2 regions of the Xanthobacter pseudotagetidis genome follow, and region 2 is predicted to be linked to the other one. Evidence: riboswitches for the same ligand, from Rfam matches in the RefSeq annotation. Region 2 holds a riboswitch; the other holds the start of a gene.
What was found. Region 2 has a riboswitch for glycine ahead of V5F67_RS19505 (D-amino acid dehydrogenase). Riboswitches for the same ligand answer to the same signal wherever they lie in the genome.
Positions count from the first base shown of each region.

Region 1: linked by a shared signal. The riboswitch ahead of gcvT (glycine cleavage system aminomethyltransferase GcvT) and the one ahead of V5F67_RS19505 (D-amino acid dehydrogenase) in region 2 are both predicted to bind glycine.

Region 1 covers NZ_CM195534.1:4,717,928-4,722,763, reverse strand. The annotation lists gene gcvPA (aminomethyl-transferring glycine dehydrogenase subunit GcvPA) at 1-153, opposite strand, end outside; gene gcvH (glycine cleavage system protein GcvH) at 200-577, opposite strand; gene gcvT (glycine cleavage system aminomethyltransferase GcvT) at 595-1,740, opposite strand; glycine riboswitch at 1,802-1,911, opposite strand; glycine riboswitch at 1,914-2,013, opposite strand; gene V5F67_RS21620 (VWA domain-containing protein) at 2,361-4,142, shown strand; gene V5F67_RS21615 (orotate phosphoribosyltransferase) at 4,251-4,836, shown strand, end outside.
Region 2 covers NZ_CM195534.1:4,258,311-4,263,146, forward strand. The annotation lists gene V5F67_RS19495 (tripartite tricarboxylate transporter permease) at 1-1,058, shown strand, start outside; tRNA gene V5F67_RS19500 (tRNA-Lys) at 1,194-1,269, shown strand; gene V5F67_RS19505 (D-amino acid dehydrogenase) at 1,492-2,781, opposite strand; glycine riboswitch at 2,900-3,001, opposite strand; gene V5F67_RS19510 (branched-chain amino acid ABC transporter substrate-binding protein) at 3,229-4,407, shown strand; gene V5F67_RS19515 (branched-chain amino acid ABC transporter permease) at 4,478-4,836, shown strand, end outside.

The DNA.
Region 1 (4,836 bases), 460 kb from region 2:
CACCTCCAGCTCGCCTTTCGCACGCGGCAGGTCGGGAAGCTCGGTCTCGCGCTTGTCCTTCGGAATGTCGGCGAACAGCACGTCCACGGACGCGATGCCGATCCGCGCCATCATCTCGGCGCGGTCGTCGGCGGTCAAAGGCAGATAGCGCATGATGCGTCTTTCTCGATCGAACGGGGCCGGCGGGGGCGCGCCGGCCTCAGCCCAGCGTCTCCAGGAAGGCCTTGTAGGCGTCGGCGTCCATGAGGGCGTCGAGCTCGGACGGGTCGGCGAGCCTCAGCTTCAGGAACCAGCCCTGGCCCTCGGCGTCGGTGTTGACGAGGCCGGGATTGCCCTCCAGCTCCGCGTTCACCTCCACCACCTCGCCGGAGAGGGGGGCATAGACCTCGCTCGCGGCCTTCACGCTCTCGACGACGGCGGCCTCCTTGCCCTTCTCCACCGTCTTGCCGATGTCGGGCAGCTCCACGAACACCACGTCGCCGAGCTGGCTCTGGGCGTAGTCGGAGATGCCGACCACCGCCACCGCGCCGTCGAGGCGGATGTATTCGTGGTCCTTGGTGTAGCGCACGCTGGTCATGTCTTGAGGCCCCCGGTTCAGGATTTGCGGTGGTAGCGCGTCGGCACGAAGGGCAGGGCGACGACCGAGGCGGGAAGCGCCTTGCCGCGCACCAGGACCTCCAGCGCCGTGCCCGGCGCGGCATAGGCCGGCGGCACGTAGCCCATGGCGATCGGCGCGTTGAGGCTCGGCGCGTGGCCGCCCGAGGTCACGGTGCCGACCACGGTGCCAGCGGCGGCGATCTCGGCCCCCTCGCGCGCCGGCTGGCGGCCCTCGATCCTCAGGCCGACGCGGATGCGGCCCGTGCCCTCGGCAAGCTCGCGCTGGATGCGCGCGGCGCCGGGAAAGCCGCCCTCCAGCCGCCGGCGCTTCTGGATCGACCAGGTGAGCGCGGCCTCGACGGGGGAAGTGGACAGGTCGATGTCGTGCCCGTAGAGGCACAGCCCCGCCTCCAGCCGCAGGCTGTCGCGGGCGCCGAGGCCGATGGTCTTGACCTCCGGCTCGGCCATGAGGCGTGCCCAGAGAATGGGCGCCTCCAGCGCCGGCAGCGAGATCTCGAAGCCGTCCTCGCCGGTGTAGCCGGAGCGCGACACCTGCATGGGGAAGTCGTCCACCAGCAGCACGCTTGCTTCCATGAAGCCGAGCAGCAGCGCGTCGGGGCAGTGGCGCTCCATCACCATGGCGGCCTCGGGCCCCTGGAGGGCGATGAGGGCGCGGTCCTCCACCACGTCGAGGCGCACGGAGGAGGGCAGGCGCGCGGCGATGTGGGCGAAGTCCACTTCCTTGCGGGCGGCGTTCACCACCAGCAGCAGGCGCCCGTCATTCTCGTGGCCCGCCGGACGGGTGACCATGAGGTCGTCGATGATGCCGCCGTCGTCGGCGGTGAGCTGGGAATAGCGCTGGCGGCCCTCGGCGAGGTTCAGGATGTCGGCCGGGACCAGCGCCTCGAGTGCGCGGGCGGTGGCGGCGTGGTCGCGCCCCTGCAGGATCGCCTGGCCCATGTGGGAGACGTCGAACAGGCCCGCATGCTCGCGGGTCCAGTTGTGCTCGGCGATGATGCCGTCGGCATACTGCACCGGCATCTCGTAGCCGGCGAACGGCACCATGCGGGCACCGAGCTCGATGTGTTCGAGGTGAAGCGGGGTCTTCTGGAGGGGACCCGCATTTTCGTCCGGCTGCGCCATAACAGGCTCCCGACAGGATGCGCCAATCTGGCGGCCCCGTGTCCGGGTCCGCGCGGCGCCCCCTCTGTCCGGGAAACCTGAGAGATTTCGCCTCGCCTCGTGGAAGGGCGCGGCTTACTCCTTCGGTGAGCGCGAAATCCCGCTCGCGCGGGGGGCGCTGCTTTCCAGAGGCTCGTCCCCCTGCGGCCCTTTTGCCTGAGCGGTTCCGGGGCGGTTGCGCCTTCGGCGCCGGCCGCGCCCCGAAAGGCCGCCGGTCTCTCCCGCAGGGATCGTCCGATGGCCGCGCCACCCCTGAAAGGCGAGTCGCACGGCCGAGGCGCAGCATAGGCGATAAGGCGGGGGCGTCAATGAGCCGGGGCGGGGGCAGCCCGACGCCGTCCGCCGTCCGGGAGCAACACGCGCCGCCTTTCTGTGTCATTCTCGGTCAAGTCGCCTGATTTGGAAGGCGCTGCGGTGGCGCCAACGTAGTTATCCGCGCGCCCGTGGCATCAAGCGGATAGGGACATGGACATGAGGAAATCTTCGTCTTTGAGGCTGTGATTCTGGTTGCAATTCTATTCACGGAATGGCTCCTTCCCCGGCGCGGGGTTCGAAGTGGTCGAACGGGATAGAGATTCAGCATGCGCCTGAGCCGTATTCTTCTCATGTTCCTCTGCGTCGTATCGGCGCCCGCGCTCGCCGCCGAGCGCACCATGATCGTCCTCGATGCCTCCGGCTCCATGTGGGGCGCCATCGACGGCAGGCCGAAGCTGGAGATCGCCCGGCAGGCGCTCAAGCAGACGCTGGCCAAGCTTCCGCCCACCGCCGAGGTCGGGCTCATGGCCTACGGCCACCGGGAGAAGGGCAACTGCGCGGACATCGAGCTGGTGGTTTCCCCGGCGGCGGGCAGCGGCGCGGCCATCGCGGCCGCCGCGGACAAGATGCGCTTCCTGGGCAAGACCCCGCTCACCGAGAGCGTCCGCCAGGCCGCCGCGGCGTTGCGCTCGACCGAGGACAAGGCGACCGTCATCCTTATCACCGACGGCGTGGAGACCTGCCAGGCGGACCCGTGCGCGCTGGCGGCCGAGCTGGAGAAGACCGGGGTCGACTTCACCGCCCATGTGGTCGGCTTCGGGCTGACCCGGGAGGAGGGGCGGCAGGTGGCCTGCCTCGCCGAGCGGACCGGCGGGCGCTACATCCGCGCCGGCAACGAGGCGGAGCTGAAGGACGCCCTCGCGCAGACGGTCGCCGCGCCGCCCGCGCCGAAGACCACCGCGCCGAAGACCGCCGCGACCCAGGCGAGCGTGAGCGTGCCGCAGGCGACCATATCCACCCCGGCCAAGCCCGGCATCGGCGCGGGCTTTCTGGTGAAGTGGACCGGCCCGGCCGCCACCAACGACTATGTGGATCTCGTGCCGGCCGGCACGAAGGAGATCGGCGGGGAGCTGTCCTACGCCTATGTGGAGAAGGGCAAGGACGCGGAGCTGCGCGCGCCGGGCACGCCCGGGACGTACGACATCCGCTATGTCTGGAACGGCCCCGACAAGCGCCGGGTCCTGGCGACCGGCAAGGTCGAGGTCGTCGACAGCAAGGTGGCGCTGGTCGCGCCGGCCAGCGTGCCCGCGGGCTCGGCGTTCGAGGTCACCTGGAAGGGACCCGGGCAGGCGCGCGACTATGTGGACCTCGTCCCCGCCGGCCATAAGGAGGCGGCGGGCGAGATCGCCTATGCCTATACCGAGCAGGGCAACCCCGCGACGCTCAGGGCGCCGGGCGACGTCGGGAAGTACGCCCTGCGCTATGTCCTGGAGGCCGCCGGCGGCCGCCAGGTCCTCGTCACCGTGCCGCTGGAGGTGACGGCCGCCTCGGCCGCGCTCGCCTTCCCGCCGAAGGCGCCGGCCGGCTCCGCGCTCACGGTGAACTGGCGCGGGCCGAAGGGCGCCGGCGACTATGTGGACCTCGTCCCGGCCGGCCACAAGGAAACGTCGGGCGAGACCGCCTATGCCTATGTGGACCAGTCGGAGGACGGCGAGACCGTGGAGCTGCGGCTGCCGGTGAAGCCCGGCGCCTACGTGATCCGCTACGTGCTGGAGGGGGCGGGTGGCCGCCGCGAGCTGGCGCGCGTGCCGTTCACCGTGGAGGAGGTGGCGCCCGCGACCCTGACGGCACCGGCGCACGTCGCGCCCGACGCAGCCATCGCGGTCGAATGGTCGGGGCCGAATGGCGACGGCGACTATGTGGACCTCGTTCCCGCCGGCAAGGCCGAGACCAGCGATGAGCTGTCCTACGCCTATACCCGTCACACCGACGGCAAGACCGCCTCCCTCACCGCGCCTGGGACGCCGGGGCGCTACGAGATCCGCTATGTCCTGCAGGGGGTGGATGCGCGGCGGGTGATCGTCCGCATTCCGGTGGAGGTGCGCTGAGCGGCCCATCGGGCGGGCGCGGCCTGCCCGCCCGATTGGGGTGCCCATCGGCCCCGCCTCTGATATATGCCCCCTCCGATCGAGGCTTCAGACGAAGGGGCGCAACCCATGGCGAACGTCACCGCTTTTCCCGACAAGGCCACCATCGCCAAAGAGACCGCGCGCATGCTGATCGAGGTGGAGGCGGTGCGCTTCTCCTCGGGCGAGCCCTTCATCTTCACCTCGGGCTGGGCGAGCCCGGTCTATGTGGACTGCCGGCGCCTGATCTCCTTCCCGCGCGTGCGCCAGACGCTGGTGGACTTCGGCATCTCGACCATCTTCCGCGAGGCCGGCTACGAGAAGTTCGACGCGGTGGCGGGCGGCGAGACCGCGGGCATCCCGTTCGCCGCCTGGGTGGCGGACCGCCTCATGCTGCCCATGCAGTACGTGCGCAAGAAGCCCAAGGGCTTCGGCCGCAACGCCCAGATCGAGGGCCATATCGAGGAGGGCCAGCGGGTGCTGCTGGTGGAGGACCTCACCACCGACGGCAAGAGCAAGGTCCTGTTCGTGAACGCGCTCCGCAACGCCGGCGCCGAGTGCGGCCACTGCTTCGTGTTCTTCTATTACGACATCTTCGCCGAATCGGCCGGCATCCTGAAGGACGCCGGCCTCACGCTGCACCGCCTCGCCACCTGGTGGGACGTGCTGGCGCAGG
Region 2 (4,836 bases):
TCTCGCTGATGGTGCTGGGCCTCGTCGCCTCGGTGACGCTCGCCTCCGGCTCCATCGTCAAGGCGCTGGCGATGATCGTCCTCGGCCTGCTGCTCGGCCTGTCGGGCCAGGACATCTACACCGGCACCCCGCGCTTCACCTTCGACATGCAGGAACTGGCCGACGGCTTCGACTTCGTCGCCGTCGCCATGGGCATGTTCGGCATCGGCGAGATCATCCGCAACCTGGAGGACGAGCACGGCCGCTCGCTGGTCGCCGCCAAGGTGAAGGGCCTCCTGCTCACCAAGGACGAGTTCAAGGCGATCATCGCCCCGGTGCTGCGCGGCACCGCGGTCGGCTCGGTGCTCGGCATCCTGCCGGGCGGCGGCGCCATGCTGTCCTCGTTCGCCTCCTACTCCATCGAGAAGAAGGTCTCGAAGACCCCGAAGGAGTTCGGCAAGGGCGCCATCGCCGGCGTCGCCGGTCCGGAAAGCGCCAACAATGCCGGCGCCCAGACCTCGTTCATCCCCATGCTGACGCTGGGCATCCCGTCGAACCCGGTGATGGCGCTCATGATCGGCGCGCTCATCATCCAGGGCATCACGCCGGGGCCGAACGTGGTGACGGAGAAGCCGGACCTGTTCTGGGGCATCATCGCCTCCATGTGGGTCGGCAACGCCATGCTGGTGCTGCTCAACCTGCCGCTGATCGGCATGTGGGTGCGCCTGCTGACCGTGCCCTACCACCTGCTGTTCCCGGCCATCATCGCCTTCTGCTGCATCGGCGTGTACTCGGTGAACAACAACGCCTTCGACGTCTACTCGATGGCGCTGTTCGGGGTGCTGGGCTACGCGCTGGTGAAGCTCGACTGCGAGCCCGCGCCCATGCTGCTGGGCTTCGTCATCGGGCCGATGCTGGAGGAGTACCTGCGGCGCGCCATGCTGATCTCGCGCGGCGACCCGATGGTGTTCCTCACCCGCCCGATCTCGGCGGTGCTGCTGATCCTCGCCGTCGTCGCGCTGGTGATGGTGCTGCTGCCCTCGGTGCAGAAGACCCGTGAGGAGGCCTTCAAGGAGTGAGCCTTGCGGCGCGGCGGCGTACCGTCGCCGTGCCGGCTGGACCGATCCGACGACCGGCAAAAAAGTGCGCCTCCGCTCTTGTAAGGGCGGGGGCGTTTTGCTAAACGGACGCCTCCTTCCGGGGCCACCCGGAACGGGCGCATAGCTCAGTTGGTAGAGCAGCTGACTCTTAATCAGCGGGTCCTAGGTTCGAGCCCTAGTGCGCCCACCACTTATCCCCCTGAAATCGATGCGATTTTGGAGCCGCGAGGCGGAGTGGCGGCCCATCGGGGCCGTCCCCACCGCGCCGCCTCGAAGACGAGCGCGCCGGGCCTGCCCCTCCGGCTGCGGCGCCCCCGCGCTTGCCATGACCGGCCAGAAAGCGCAGCGGTGGCCTCGGTGCGGCGCGCGCAGGCGCGTGCCGCATGGGGTGAGCGCCGAGGCCGCGCCGCCTTCAGCGCGCCGCGCCGATGGCCTCTGCGATCAGGTGCGCGGTGCCGGCCGAGAGCGTCCAGCCGAGATGGCCATGGCCGGTGTTGTACCAGACGCCCGGCCGGCGGCCCGGTCCGACGCGCGGCATCATGGACGGCGTCATCGGCCGCAGCCCGGCCCAGGGCTGGATGCGCCCGGTGCCGACGCCCGGGAACAGCGTGCGCACCCAGCGCACCAGCGGGGCGATGCGCTCCGCGCGGATGTCCCGGTTCTCGCCCGCGAACTCGGCGGTGCCGGCGACGCGGAAGCGCTCGCGCCCGAGCCGGCTGGTGACGATCTTGGTGGCGTCGTCCAGGAGGCTCACCCACGGTGCCCCGGCCTGGCTTTCCGCGTCGTCGAGATGAACGGTGATGGAATAGCCCTTCACCGGATAGATGTTCACCCGGTCGCCGAGCTGCGCGGCGAGGGCGCGGCTGGCGATGCCGGCGCAGATCACCACGCCGTCCGCCTCCAGCACCTCGGCGGCGCCCGCCTGCGGGCCGGCCTGGGACCAGCGGATGCGCACGCCCGCCCCATCGGCCGTGACCGCCTCCACCTTCGCCTCGTGCAGGAATGCGACGCCCTGCCTGCGGCAGGCATGGGCGAGGCCGCGCGTGAACCTGTGGATGTCGCCCGTGGCGTCCGAGGGGGTGTAGAAGCCGCCATGGAACGCGCCTTCCAGCGCCGGCTCGATGGCGCGCATCTCCTCCGGCGTCACAGCGCGGCGCTCCAGCCCGCCTTCGGCCAGGAGCGCGTTGACCCGGCCCGCATGCTCGAAGCCGGCGCGGTCGCGGTAGACGTGGAGGATGCCGCGCTGCTCCAGGTCGAAGTCGATGTTCTCGCGCGCGGCGGTCTCGATCAGCAGGCGCCGTGCCAGGACCGCGAGCCGCGCGGTCGCGACCGTGTTGGCGCGGTAGTTGCGGATCTCGCCGAGGAACTCCGCGATCCAGGAATACTTGTGCCAGGACGGCATCGGGTTCAGCAGCAGCGGCGCGTCCCTGCGCACCATCCATTTGAGGCCCTTGGCGATGGTCGAGGCGTGGTTCCACACCTCGGCATTGCTGGCCGACAGCTGGCCGCCATTGGCGAACGACGTGTCCATGGCGGGATAGCGCTCGCGCTCGATGACGCTGACGCGGTGGCCATTGCGGGCGAGCGCATAGGCGGTGGTGACGCCGGTGATGCCGGCGCCGATGACGGCGAGATGGGACATGGCTTCCTCTCGAAGCGCACGGGGACAGGAGGAGCGCCGAAGCGCCCCGGCGAGCCCCATCTGTCCCGGCACCTGAGAGCTTAATCCGCCGCCGGGAGCGCGCGGCTCCTGGCGGAAGATTTCCCCTTCGGTGGGCGCCCCGCGGGAGATTGTCCCGCCAGCGCCTCTCTCCAGATCGTCCTGCCGCGCGGTCCTTCTGCCTGAGAGTTTCCTGGGGCGCTTGCTCCGTCGGCGCCGCCCCGGCGGCAGGCGCCCGAGCGGTCTCTCCCACGCGACATGGTCGGACGCGCCTTTGTCCCAGAGATCGCATTGCGGCGCAACAGCGGCCGCCGGCCTCGCCGCCGCGCATGTGGGCACATGGCCTCGCAAAGGCTTGAAGCTACATGATCCACGGTCCATGAAAATTTTATTCAAGTCGTTTGACTTTTATGAAAATGATTGTCTATCCTCACATCCGGTTCTTCCAGACCCCGTCCAACGGGGCACCTTTTCCAGAGGATCGGAACAATGAACGTAGCTCTCGACCGGCTGCGACGGGCAGCCGCGTGCGCCGTCGCCTGCCTTGCGCTCGGCGCCTCCCAGGTCCAGGCGAAGGACGAGGTGTCCGTCGCCTTCATCGGCCCGCTCACGGGCGGCGTCTCCGCCATCGGCATCGGCGCGCGCAACTCCGCGAGCCTCGCGGTCGCCCTGCGCAACCAGGACCCCAAGGCGAAATACACCTACAACCTCGTGGCGCTGGACGACGAGTGCAAGCCGAACGTGGGCATCCAGGTGGCCACCAAGGCGGCGACCGACAAGAAGATCATCGGCGCCGTGGCGCACTATTGCTCGGCCGTCGCCATGGGCACCGTGAACGTGTTCCACGAGTTCGGCCTGCCCGCGATCGTCTGGGGCGCGGTGCTGCCCGAGATCACCAGCGGCAACGACTTCGACGAGGTCTTCCGCGTCAACGGCACCATGCTCAGCCAGGAATTCACCGCGTCGAAGTTCATGACGCAGCAGGGCTTCAAGACCTGGGCCGTGATCCACGACACCACCGACTACGGCAAGGGCCACAACAAGTATTTCACCAAGTTCATCACCGATGCCGGCGGCAAGATCCTCGGCAGCTTCGGCGTCTCCTCGGACCAGCAGGACTTCACCGCCGAGCTCACCCAGATCAAGGCGCTGAACCCGGACGTGATCTACTTCGCCGGCCTCGCCCCGCTCGGCATCCGCATCCGCTCGCAGATGGACAAGCTCGGCCTCGGCGACGTGCAGTTCGAGGGCGCCTCGGGCATCGTCTCCGACACCTTCGCGGCCACGCTCGGCCCGCTCGCCGAGGGCGCCCTCGCCTTCCATGCCGGCGTACCGATCGCCAAGCTGCCGGGCGGCCGGTTCTTCATGGCCGAGTACGAGAAGGCCGGCTTCAAGGAGCCGCCGGAAATCTGGGGCCCGTTCTCCTTCGCCGCCATGAACCTGCTCCTCGACACCATCGAGAAGGTCGGCCCCAACCGCAAGGCTGTGGTCAAGGCGCTGATGGACGTGAAGGACGCCGCCTCCATCGTCGGCCCGATCACCTTCGACAAGGACGGCCAGAACGAGCTGGCGCTCATCACCACCTACATCGTCCAGGACGGCAAGTGGATTCCCTGGGAGCAATCGGAATACGCCACCGGCCAGCGCAAGCTGAAGAAGCGCCCGTGAGCCTGCCGCCGCCCCCCGCGGGGGGCGGCGCCCCGACCCTTCCCGCATTCACACCGGAGCCGGTTTCTCCATGGACATGGCGGCGCTGAGCCAGCACGTCACCAACAGCCTGATGCTGGGCATGATGTACGCCCTCGTGGCGGTTGGCTTCACCCTGTTCTTCGGCGTCCTCGACGTCATCAAGTTCTCGCACGGCGACGTGCTCATGGTGGGTGCGTTCGCGGCCTATACCGTGGCCGCCGCGCTCAGCGCGTCGGGCATCGCCGCCAGCTCCTTCGCGGTGATCGCCCTGGCGCTCGCCGGGGCGATCCTCGTGACCGCGCTGCTCGGCATCCTCATCGCCCGGGTGCTGGTGCTGCCGCTGAGGCAAGCGCCCGCCCTCAACGTGCTGCTCATCACGCTGATGGCCGGGACGCTGCTGCGCGAGGC